DNA from 4 places in the Lysinibacillus irui genome. Region 1 is predicted to be linked to each of the others. Evidence: riboswitches for the same ligand, from Rfam matches in the RefSeq annotation. Region 1 holds a riboswitch; each other region holds the start of a gene.
What was found. A riboswitch is a leader RNA that binds a small molecule or an ion and turns the genes downstream of it on or off. The one in region 1 is predicted to bind S-adenosylmethionine.
Positions count from the first base shown of each region.

Region 1 (3,143 bases):
CAAGAATTTCGTACCCTTAACTTATTCCCTAGTATATAACAAGGATTTAACTAAGTCAATAATACATATAAAAATACTTGGTATTATTTTTCAAAAGGTTCTGATAATCAACAGAGACTTTACTCGACTGATGTAGTAACGTTAGAAGTATTACCAAATGAGGCAAATCGAATGAGAAAATACGTAAACGCTACAACATTCTCCCTTATGTTTTTACTTAAGCTTTTACTGTTTGTTCAGTTGCTGTTGCCTGCGTAATCGCTTGTTCTAGATCTGCAATAATGTCCTCTACTGCCTCTAAACCGATGGATAAGCGAATAAGCGATTCGGTTACTCCAGCTTGAACTAATTCATCTGCTGAGAGCTGTTGATGTGTAGTTGAGGCAGGATGAATAATTAATGACTTGGCATCTCCTACATTTGCTACATGTGAAAATAACTTCACGCTATCAATAAGCTTTCGTCCGGCTTCACGTCCACCTTTAATGCCAAATGTGAGCACTGAACCGAAGCCATTTCTTAAATATTTTTTCGCTAAATCATGTGTTGGGAAATCTTCTAAGCCATTATAATTTACATACTCCACAGATGGGTGGTTCTGTAAATATTCAGCCACTGCCAATGCATTTTCATTGTGTTTAGGGATACGCAAATGAAGCGTTTCTAAACCTTGTAACAAATTAAAGGCTGCGTCTGCGCTCAATGTTGGACCAAAATCACGTAATAGCTGTACGCGTAGCTTCGTAGCAAAAGCTGCTGAAGCCGTATCAATGCCGTAGCGTAAGCCATGGTAAGAAGCATCTGGCTCAGTAAAACCAGGAAAACGTCCGCTAGTCCAATCAAACTTACCAGCATCTACCACTACTCCACCTAAAGTTGTACCATGACCACCTATCCATTTAGTGGCTGAATGAACAACAACATCTGCACCATATTCAATAGGTGTTGAGCCATACGGAGAAGCAAACGTACTATCAATAATTAATGGTAAGCCATTCTCATGTGCAATTTTAGCTACCGCTTCAATATCTAAAACCTTTAAGCTTGGATTACCATAAACTTCAGCAAAAATAGCTTTTGTTTTATCGGTAATTGCAGCCTTAAAATTGTCTGGGTTTGTTTCATCTACAAAAATTGTATTAATACCGTAGTTTGGTAGTGTGTTAGCAAATAAATTATAAGTACCGCCATATAAAGAACTAGCTGCTACAATTTCATCACCAGCTCCAGCTAGGTTTAAAATGGAAAATGCGATAGCCGCTGCACCAGATGAAAGTGCTACTGCTGCTGTTCCACCTTCCAATAAAGCCACACGTTTTTCAAAAACATCAACAGTTGGATTTGTAATGCGTGTGTAAATGTTCCCTGCTTCTTCTAAGGCAAAAAGACGTTGCGCATGAGCAGTGTCTTTAAAAACGAATGCCGTTGAGCGATAGATGGGAACAGTTCGAGATCCTGTCACTGGGTCTGGTTCTTGACCACCATGTAACAACAATGTTTCTGGTTTAAAATTTGTCATTGTGTACCTCCAAATGGTTATTTTTTTACGATGGCACCGGAGATGAGGAGGATTTTTCTGTAGAAAACAAAAACCCTCTTCAGCTAAGAAGAGGGTTGCGGTTGCAAGTTTTCCTCCCCTTATCTGCCAGATCCAAGTAAGAATCTGTAGGAATTAGCACCTTAGTAAGTTCATCACTTACTGGTTGCCGGGCATCATAGGGCCTATCCCTCCGCCGCTCTTGATAAGAGTATGAGATTCAATTTCCATCGTTGTTACACAGTATAAACATAGAGTTTTTTTCTGTCAACATGTAAATTTTATTTTTTCCGAAACTTCTGTCTGCTCTTTTACGTACTATGAACGCATACACTATTTTAGAAAAAATTTTGAAGGGAGTATTTTTATGGTAAAAGCCGTGATTATTTTTCTCTTAGTTGGATATTTAATTGGCTGTATTCACGGCTCTAAAGTGGCACAATTTTTATCTGGGGTTGATTTAAAAAAAGCTGGCCATGGTAATGCTGGTGCATCCAATGCTACACTTTCCCTAGGTTGGAAATATGGCGTTTTAGTAGCTCTCATCGATATTGGTAAAGGTGTTGTAGCCATTATCGGCGCACACATTTATTTAGCAGATGCTATACATTTAACCGAAGGACAAATATGGCTTTTAACTTACATGATGGCTGCAGGGGTTATTTTAGGTCATAATTTCCCATTTTATATGGGCTTTAATGGTGGAAAAGGTACTGCTTCCATTATTGGCATTTTACTTGCTGTTGATTGGAAAATAGGTTTATTTGCACTTATTCTATTTGTCATTTTATCTTTCGCAACAAACTATTTAATTGTTGGAGTACTTGAGTTTTATCTCGTTTTTTGTACAGCAACTTATTTATGGATTCCTGGAATCGGTCCTACTGTTATTGCTGTCCTTCTATTTGGCATAGCGATTATTTTGCACATTGAAAATATTAAACGATTAGTAAATGGCACAGAGCCAAAAGTCACATCTGCATTTAAGAAAAAGAAATAAAGTTTTACATTTACAAACTATTTAAATATAACTACAAATCCCTCTTTATTCGATTTTGACAACAAAGCGTGCTATGCTCATGATATAGATAAGACACAAAGGAGAGAATATTTAAATGGTTAAAGAATTATTACGCAACCATTCCTCGGTTCGTATTTATGATGGCAATCCGATTTCAAGAGAAATCATCGAGGATTTAATTGCAACAGCACAAATGGCTGCCACATCACATTTTGTCCAAGCCTATAGTGTAATATGGGTAACAGATGCAGACAAAAAGGAGAAATTAGGATTACTCTCTGGTAACCCTCGTCAATATGAAACTTCTGGTGGTGCTTTTGTCTTTTGCGTTGACTTCAAGCGTCTTCAAATGGCTGGAAAACTAGAAGGTGTAGACATAGTTGCAGATTCTGCTGAAAATGTTCTAGTGGGTGTAGCTGATGTATCGTTGTTTGCACAGAACTTTGTGATCGCAGCAGAATCAATGGGGTATGGAATTTGCTATATTGGAGGGGTACGTAACAATCCTTCCGAAATAAGTGAATTATTTAATCTACCTGATCACGTTTTTCCTTTATTCGGCCTAACAATTGGCGTACCAGCACG
Region 1 covers NZ_CP113527.1:345,153-348,295, reverse strand. The annotation lists gene OU989_RS01755 (O-acetylhomoserine aminocarboxypropyltransferase/cysteine synthase family protein) at 218-1,519, opposite strand; SAM riboswitch class I at 1,636-1,749, opposite strand; gene OU989_RS01750 (glycerol-3-phosphate acyltransferase) at 1,905-2,537, shown strand; gene chrR (class II chromate reductase ChrR) at 2,653-3,143, shown strand, end outside.

Region 2 (3,143 bases), 2.1 Mb from region 1:
GAGCATATTTCGAAGGCGGCTCAACAGTTAAATATTGCACAGCCATCCTTAAGTTTGACTATAAAACGTCTGGAGGATGAACTAGGCACAAAATTATTTCATAGAAAAGGAAGAAATATTGAATTAAGTGCTGCAGGACAGATTATGCTCAAGCATGTTAATAAGGTATTTATCGAACTAGAAAATGCAAAAATGGATATTCAATCACTTGATGAAATCAATGCTCGTACAGTTAAAATAGCCATATCAAATACCCGATTTCTCGTTGGACTAATTAGTCAATATATTAATGATTTTCCTCATGCCAAAATTCAACAGGGAATTGAGACAAGGGATGATATACGTATAAATTTAAAGAAAGGGGATATTGATCTGGGCATAGCTGGCCCTCCAATCATTGATGAAGAAATTGAAACCTGTGTGCTTGTGGCAGAGGATGTAGTACTTGTGTTGCCTTCTAATCACCCATTGGCTGGTCAATCAGAGGTTTCTCTAGCTAAGTTTGCAAATGAATCCTTTATTTCCTTAGCCAACAATGCAGAATATAGCCGTTTTACAACGTCACTTTGTGAAAGAGCGGGATTTATGCCTATCAAAAACTATGAAGTAGATTCAACCCTCCTGGCAGAAATTATCCAGCTGGAACAGGGTGTAGCCTTGTTGCCCATATCGGTTTGTAGAAAGTTCAATTTACATTATGTAAAAATAGCTAATATGCATCCAACGTATACAGTAGGTCTGTCCTGGGTAAAAAATTCCATCTCGTCAGCTGCCGTTCAACAGTTACGGGACTTTATTATTACTTACTTTAAAGAAAATAATGAGCACTACAAAATTTAATACCTTTGAAACGGGTTCCTGAAATGCTCGAAAAAACATAAAAATTCCCTAAAATTTTGTTGGAAAATATTTTAACTTGTTCATTGCCTCAACTTAGCGTAGTATTATAACGAATCAAAACTAAGTAAGTTAGTAAGATTCACTTTCACAATAAAACCAGGCGTTCTTCTTAGAAGAGCACCTGGTTTTTTGTTAGTTGCACAATAAGCGACCTGGGATTATATTCTATTATTTAGCAGGCAAATACCCGCGGAGCAAGGCTGAATACCCGCGGAGCAAGGCTGAATACCCGCGGAGCAAGGTGAAATACCCGCGGAGCAAGGCTGAATACCCGCGAAGCAAGGTTGAATACCCGCGAAGCAAGGCGAAATACCCGCGGAGCAAGGCTGAATACCCGCGGAGTAAGGTGAAATACCCGCGAAGCAGGATGAATACCCGAGGAGCAAGATGGAATATCCGCTATCGGCGTTATTCAGTAATACACAAAATCAGCTACAATAAGCAGATTTCTTCTAAGATTAATCGGAAAATCTATGTACGTATAGAAGTTAAAGAAAAAACTTGTTGCAAATATTAATTTTTTATTTTAATCTTTTAATATTGTGTCAAAAAAATAATATTTTTTCTTCTTATCAAGAGAGATGGAGGGACTGGCCCGATGAAATCTCGGCAGCGGAACTTAGTCATTAAGTTACTGTGCCAAATCCAGCAAGAAATGACTTGATAGATAAGAGGTGTATTTTCAATATAAGGCCTCTTCTTGTTCATTCAAGATGAGGCCTTTTTTTATGGAAAAAGGCTGATTTTAATTTTTTTGGAGGTAAAACAGTGAAGAAAGAGAATCCATGGGCGCTGATCCCATTTGTTGTTTTTATGATATTATTTATTGGTTCTGGGGTTATTACAGGTGATTTTTATGCCTTTCCTGTCATTGTTGCTATCACCATTGCAGGTGCTGTGGCTCTAGCCATGAATCGAAAAGAATCGTTTACGAAAAAAGTTGATATTTTTTGTCAAGGTGCAGGGAATTTAAATGTCATGATGATGGTTATTATTTTTCTCTTGGCTGGGGCCTTTTCAGAGGTTGCAAAAGGTATGGGGGCAGTAGATTCCACTGTTAACTTTGCTTTATCGGTCGTTCCGCAAAACTTACTGGTTGTGGGCTTGTTCATCATTGCCTGTTTTATTTCCCTCTCAATGGGTACATCCGTGGGAACGATTGTTGCATTAGCTCCAATAGGCGTTGGAATAAGTGATCTTACAGACCTTTCTATTGCTTTAGTGATGGCGGCTGTTGTTGGTGGCTCAATGTTTGGTGATAATTTATCCTTTATTTCAGATACAACCATTACTGCCGTACGTTCACAAGGCGCACAAATGAAGGATAAGTTTAAGGTTAATTTTTGGATTGTATTGCCAGCAGCGATTGTAACGAGCATTATTTTAGCAATCATTTCAATGGGTGAAACAGCACAAGTGGCGCATGTAAGCTATAATTGGGTTAAAATTGTACCATATGTTTTAGTGATCATTTTAGCGTTATCTGGGATGAATGTTTTCCTTGTGCTGGCACTAGGGATTGTCCTTTCAGGTGCTGTTGGCTTAGTAGATGGTAGCTATCACTTGATGAGCCTTCTGCAAACGATTGGAGAAGGCATGTCCGGTATGTATGAAATCGCCTTTCTTGCCATATTAATAGCTGGAATGGTAGAGGTTATTAAGTTTAACGGAGGCATTGACTTTTTGCTGCACCTTGCGACAAGTAGAATTAAATCGAAAAAGGGTGCTGAATTCGGCATTGCTAGCCTTGTGGGTTTAACGAATTTATCTACTGCTAATAATACAATTGCGATATTAATTGCTGGGCCACTTGCTAAAAATATTGCTGAACAATATGACATTGAGCCAAGAAAATCCGCAAGTATATTAGATATTTTCTCCTGTACAGTCCAAGGGCTTCTGCCGTATGGGGCTCAATTCCTTGCTGCCGCAAGCGTGGCCAAAATATCACCAGTAAGTATGCTGCAATACTCGATCTATCCCATTCTTATTGGTATTTGCGGAATGATAGCTATTTCTATCGGATACCCTTCAAAAAAGAAAGCCTAAAGCTCAAATAAGACCAGCAAAGCAAAATTTTAGCTTAGCTGGTCTTTTTCATCTCTTAAAGTAATGGTTTAGATTTAGAAGGATTACTTTCTTGCCTGTATTAGTGTAAACCAGTTGTTTCCGTTTAATGTTCCAGAAACGTTGTATACTGGCTGATAGAAACCTTTTGTGTCATACATATACGTTAGCTCGAT
Region 2 covers NZ_CP113527.1:2,437,663-2,440,805, reverse strand. The annotation lists gene OU989_RS12360 (LysR family transcriptional regulator) at 1-840, shown strand, start outside; SAM riboswitch class I at 1,467-1,574, shown strand; gene OU989_RS12355 (Na+/H+ antiporter NhaC family protein) at 1,714-2,949, shown strand; gene OU989_RS12350 (VanZ family protein) at 3,033-3,143, opposite strand, start outside.
Region 2: another riboswitch for S-adenosylmethionine. It lies ahead of OU989_RS12355 (Na+/H+ antiporter NhaC family protein); the one in region 1 lies ahead of OU989_RS01755 (O-acetylhomoserine aminocarboxypropyltransferase/cysteine synthase family protein).

Region 3 (3,143 bases), 1.3 Mb from region 1:
GAGAAAACGAGCTTAGCTATGATTGCAGCAGAGGTCGGCATATCAAAACCAGCTATTTATTACTATTTTCAATCAAAGGATCAATTAATTTCTTTTTTGTTTGAGGAACTTTATAAAGAAATTCAATATGATATCGTTGTTGATTACAAGGAGCTATCTCCAAGCAATTTCATTGAGAAATTACTGAAGATTGGCTATAAGTCAATTGATGAACAGGACAAAGATCCTTATTTTAATAAAATATTTAGTCAGTATTTGTTATTAGCCGCTCGCGACGACCACTACATGCAACAGTTATTAGAGCTTCAATCAGATTATTTAGCAAGATTTTATGATATTTTTCAATACGCAGTGCAACTAGAGGTGCTAGATGAAAATGCCAACATAGAAGCGAAAGCCCACATGTTAGCCATGCTCTATGATAATATTGGCAATTTTATGTTAACTGGTAGTCAATTGAACTATAAGGCTATTTGGAGGGAGGCAGTACATAGCGTCATTCAAGGGGGAAAAGATGAATAAGCAACTTGGTCATCGTCGTATTGAGGGCTTAGATTTTGCAAGAGCATTAGCAATGTTAGGTATGTTTATTGTAAACTTTGGCGTTATTTCAGGTTCAACTGCCAATGGTTCACAATGGCTCATTCAATTGCAAAGTCTTTTTGAGGGGCGCGCCTCTGCACTATTTGTCATTCTAGCAGGAATAGGGACTGCGCTGATGACGCGGAAAGCAAGGGAAGCAAAGGACCCAATTCTTATTCGCCAAAGTAAGTTAACTTTATGGAAGCGTGCTCTTTTTTTGTTTGTTGTTGGGATGGTTTTATATGTGGTCGGATGGACGGGAGATATTTTACATTATTACGGTGTTTATATGTTTCTTGCAGCTTTGTTGATAGCAACTTCAAAGAAAACCATGCTTTTTACAATTAGTGCGGTGATAATCGTTTCCCAATGGCTACAAATCCAATTCAATTATCTAGTTGGGTGGCATCCAAAATATATTTTATTAGAGTATATAGATTTTTGGACGGTAGAAGGTTTTATGAGAAATTTACTGTTTAATGGCTACCATCCCGTTTTTCCATGGATATCTTTTTTTCTCATTGGGATGATTGTAGGTACCTTAGATTTAACCAATAGGGCATTAAGAAAGAAATTAGTTACGGTAGGTATCTTGTTAGGAGTGATTATAGAAATTTTTTCAAAGGTGATTATTCACTTCTCGACAAAATATTTCTTAGATCATGATAGTGCGTTGTATTTATTTGATACAGGACCGATTCCACCAAATATAATGTATGTTCTATCAAATTCGGCTTCGGCTATTGTGATAATAGTAGGTTGTATGTATTTTGTAGAAACTTTCAAAAATAAAGTAATAGAAGCAATCATTAAAACGGGTCAAATGTCCTTAACACACTATGTTGGCCATGTCTTTATTGGCATCACTGTGTTAGAAGTTTTCGATTTAGCAAACAATCCTACAGTCGCTTTTTCGATGCTCTATGCATGCTGTTATTTTTTAGGCTGTGTGTTTTTTTCGGTATGGTGGAGCACTATCCATCAACGAGGTCCACTTGAAAAGCTTATAAGAAAATGGTCCAATTAAAAAGTTAGAGAGTAGCCATCTATTTACTACTGATTAGGCATAAAATACATTCATATCGACTCATTCAAATGTAGAAGATTTATATTACAAAGTATTCAGCTAGGTTTTCTAATATTTTATATTGACATTCGTATAGTAGAATTATAGAATTATTGTCAAGAAACGCAGTACTCTTATCAAGAGAGGTGGAGGGACTTGGCCCAATGAAGCCTCGGCAACCGAAAAGTTAGGTGCCAAATCCAACAGGTGGTATCTGAGAGATAGGAGGGGCTATCAATCAGTTTGATGCGTTGGCCTCTTTTGTACAACAAGAATGATAAAGAAGGGGTGTATCGTATGGCTCAATCGGTAAAGGTAGATGATAAAAAATTAGAGGCAATTGCCAAGGCAATTCAAAATCTTGAATTTGGTGAAGTGCATATTACGATCCAAGATGGTGTCATTGTGCAAATTAATAGGCTTGAAAAACAGAGATTTCCGCAGAAAAAATAACATTGATTTCAGTTGAACGATGTCAAAAGGCCACCAATAAGCATGAAGGATTTCCTTTGCTTACAAGTGGCCCTTTTTTTTTGTCTAAAAAATTAACTATAAAAGCTTTTTGGTATTTGCCCAATATGACGGCGATGGTATAGTAACGGTTCTTTTTGCCCGTTTGTAATGTCTTGCACATGCCCAATAAAAATGGTATGGTCGCCAGCATCTATTTGCTGAAACGTTTTACATTGTAAAATAGCTGCTGTATCATGTAAAATCGGTAGACCTAAAGATGAAGTGGACCACTGTGCCTGTGCAAAACGATCAGGGATTTTACTGGCAAATAGTGTACATAAATGTTCTTGGTCGCTTGCTAAAATATTGACCGCGAAATGAGAAGCATTCGTAAAATAAGAATGAAGCTGAGAATTTTTATCGAGTGACCACAAAATAAGGAGCGGGTCGATTGAAACAGATGCAAAGGAATTGACGGTTAAGCCTATAGGTTTTGTTTCATGACTTGTTGTGACAACTGTAACGCCTGTAGGGTAATTACCTAATGCCAATTTAAAAGCAGCTACTTGATCTGTCATTCAAATATCACCTCTTTATTAATATAAATTAGTTCACGGAGTAAGTAGGTAAAATGAACTTTTTTTTCATATCCTACTAGTAACTCCTTTTCTTGAGTAAATTTTAAACCAATTAAACATACAGGTAAAGGTAATGGGGAAAGAAAGGGGAATTGCCATGACTTTATATTTTGATCACCTGGTTCACCAAGTGGAATCACCAGAAAATATAAAGGTTTTCTTCAATAAACGAAATGTCCACACAGTGAATGGTGGGCAGCACACGATGTGGGGGACTTATAATACGTTAAGCTACTTTGGCTTAAGCTATATTGAACAAATTGCTATCTATGATCGTGATTTATTTGAGCAGGCGGCACAATACCCATATTCCTTACATTATACGTTTAAACGTGATCAAGAGCGCCAAGGATTTTCACGAATAGCCTTGCGTACCAAAAAAATTGAGGAAGAGGGTCAACGCT
Region 3 covers NZ_CP113527.1:1,607,427-1,610,569, forward strand. The annotation lists gene OU989_RS07785 (TetR/AcrR family transcriptional regulator) at 1-522, shown strand, start outside; gene OU989_RS07790 (DUF418 domain-containing protein) at 515-1,609, shown strand; SAM riboswitch class I at 1,780-1,876, shown strand; gene OU989_RS07795 (YezD family protein) at 1,946-2,101, shown strand; gene OU989_RS07800 (flavin reductase family protein) at 2,194-2,679, opposite strand; gene OU989_RS07805 (VOC family protein) at 2,837-3,143, shown strand, end outside.
Region 3: another riboswitch for S-adenosylmethionine. It lies ahead of OU989_RS07795 (YezD family protein); the one in region 1 lies ahead of OU989_RS01755 (O-acetylhomoserine aminocarboxypropyltransferase/cysteine synthase family protein).

Region 4 (3,143 bases), 2.0 Mb from region 1:
GAAGTGTCACAGCGTATTCCTGTGCATGGCATTACACTGTATGTAGAGGAACATTTAGCGACTATTGACCGCCATAGGGCCACACACTATACGAAAAAAACGTCTACTCCACATTGGTTTATTTTATCGGTAGATGGTCAGGAAATGATTTATGGTCACTCGCCTTCCGCGCAAGAAACGGCCTTCATCACTAATGACCCTGTCCATATCTATTTGTTAGAGGATTATATTTGGCATGATGTCCTTATCAATAGACTAGTAAAACGCGATGATCAGGAGCTTGAGGATTGGATTGCGAAAGAGCGAAAAGGTTTTTTCTTAGAATAAAGATGAGAAAAGGGGAGCATTCTGAATAAATTAGTGTTGCTAGGTTTAGGGTGTCTACTAATGTTAGCAGCGTGTAATGCTACGCCACCTACCACTACACTCAGCATTCGTGAACTACCTATCGTACCAGAACATATTCAGAAAAACATCGTTTCTCAGGACAATATTCAATTATTGTATGAAATGACGCGACGTATTATCTCGTCTATTATTCAAAGGGGAATGTACTAGCAAGTATGGAAGTAGAGGAAAATAGACTTATCATTCATCTTAATGAAGGCAGCGAGCAACGAAAAGAGGCCCAACCATATGTTTTTAAAATATCGAAAAGCCCTGAACAGAACCTTATTGAGGTCTTCATCAACAAGCAAAACACACCCATCGATCGTATGACCATCCTGTGAAAAAAGAAACCGAAATCTCACTTTGATGAGATTTCGGCTTTTTGTAATTTGTCTTAATAAAAGACTTTATCAACATTGTATTTGGAGCGGAACGTATTAATGGCATATGTTTCGTAAATTTCACGTTCCATTGGATCTTCTACTTCATAGACTTCAATTTTGAACACTTCATCACGGTGGTTTTTCATCGGTGATACATTATCCTCAAAGTGCTTTTTAATACGTTGACGGATTTTACGAGCTTTCCCAACGAATAATAGCTCATTCTTGTCATTATAGAATAAGAAAATGCCGCCTTTATCACGTGTGATTTTATGGAAATCAATAAAGCCAAAATAAGGTGTGATTGGCACATCACCTGGTTTTACTTCTTGTTCACGTTGACGGATAACTACATCTGGTTTTGGAAATTCAATTTTAATCAAACTATTCACGTTCCTCTCTCTTACTAAAGCTATATGGTAACATAAATACGGCATGTTTACCATAAATTTTAAATATCGAAAAGCCACTAACAGCAAGCTTAGTGTACTTCAAATGGACAAAGAACATGCATAGCGAATCACAAAATATTCTATGAATTATTGATATTCTAACTAGTTCATGTTACAATTCAAGGTAATTAAATAATCTTATCAAGAGAAGCTGAGGGATATGGCCCTATGACGCTTCAGCAACCTCTAACATGTGTTAGAAAGGTGCTAATTCCAACAAAGGATATTCCTTTGAGAGATAAGAGTGGACGTGAAAAAAATCCTTCTCATTCTATCTCGTATGGAATGAGGGGGATTTTTTAATTTTTAGAAAAAGAGAGCGAAAACAGAGAGGGGAACGCAAGATGCCAATTAATATTCCGAAAAATTTACCAGCTGGAGAACATTTACGTGAGGAAAAAATCTTCGTGATGGAAGAGGATCGTGCGAAAACACAGCAAATTCGTCCGTTAAATATATTAATTTTAAATTTAATGCCGGAAAAAGAAAAAACAGAACTCCAATTATTACGGTTATTAGGGAATACACCGTTACAGGTCAATATTACGTTTTTAAACACTGCCACACATGAATCAAAAAATGTTAGTAAATCTCATTTACAGCTATTTTATACGACATTCAACCAAATTCGTCATCGACGCTATGATGGCATGATTATTACAGGGGCGCCAGTAGAAAAATTGGCTTTTGAAGAGGTCAACTATTGGCAAGAAATTTCAGAAATTATGGATTGGTCCAAAGAGAATGTGACATCCGTATTACATATTTGTTGGGGAGCACAGGCTGCTTTGTATCACCACTATGGAATTGGAAAGGTAGAGCTTTCAGCTAAATGTTCTGGTGTCTATTCCCATGTCATTACCGATTTAACGGTAGATTTAGTGCGGGGCTTTAGTGATTTATTTACCGCTCCTCATTCTCGCCATACGTCTGTGTCAATTGACGATGTACGCAATCATCCAGATTTACGCTTATTATCTTATTCGGAGGATGCAGGGGTATTTATCGTACAATCAAAAGATAATAAAAACATTATGATTACAGGTCACCTGGAATATGATGCCACAACACTAGCCGATGAATACAGTCGTGATGTGGCTAAGGGCCTTGATATCGCCGTTCCCGTAAACTACTTTCCAAACGATGATCCAACTAAAGAGCCTATTAATACATGGCGTGCCCACACCCATTTATTATTCTCGAACTGGTTGAACTATTATGTATACCAAGAAACACCATATGAATGGGATTTTGTTGACGAAATTGAGTATCATATTTGATTCAAATAAAAAGTCTAATTTCTTGCTAATTTAAAAGAAATTAGACTTTTTGATTGTCATTGCTTGTTTCTGCTTTGGGCATTTCGCTCGTTTCAGCTTTCGCTTTGCGATTGCGAATAATCGCCACAATTAGTAAAAGGATCGGTAATAGAATGGTGATGAAAAAAGAAAAGATTGGCCAAATTTCATTATTATATTTGTTCGAATGGACAATGTTTGGGTGAACTATTTGAGAAAGCCCAATAACAATTAGCCCCATCGGTATAATGAGAGGCCGATGATCCTTGATTTTTAAAATCTGGGCAAGGCCGACAACGGTCGTATAGAAATACATAAAAGTTCGAATATAAATGGATGAGATCCACATAAAGGCCATTATAATCTCAATCCGCTGCAAAAAATTCCCTATCGATATTCTTTGTGCTAAGGCATAGCTTGGAAAGGTTCTAGAAGCCGTATTTTCAGGACCTAGTACAAGAATTGATAGCACAATCAATGTCACTAAAACAAATCCACCTAAGATGGTCCCAATATAAAACCCTTTCTGCGCGGATTGCTGTACATTAACCGCAGCAGGGTAAAGCATTAATAACACAATTAATGGAAAGGAAAAAATACTCATAAAACGAATAATACTA
Region 4 covers NZ_CP113527.1:2,304,314-2,307,456, reverse strand. The annotation lists gene OU989_RS11615 (TrmB family transcriptional regulator) at 1-327, shown strand, start outside; gene OU989_RS11610 (hypothetical protein) at 388-558, shown strand; gene OU989_RS11605 (nucleotide excision repair endonuclease) at 785-1,156, opposite strand; SAM riboswitch class I at 1,361-1,470, shown strand; gene metA (homoserine O-acetyltransferase MetA) at 1,570-2,505, shown strand; gene OU989_RS11595 (GerAB/ArcD/ProY family transporter) at 2,546-3,143, opposite strand, start outside.
Region 4: another riboswitch for S-adenosylmethionine. It lies ahead of metA (homoserine O-acetyltransferase MetA); the one in region 1 lies ahead of OU989_RS01755 (O-acetylhomoserine aminocarboxypropyltransferase/cysteine synthase family protein).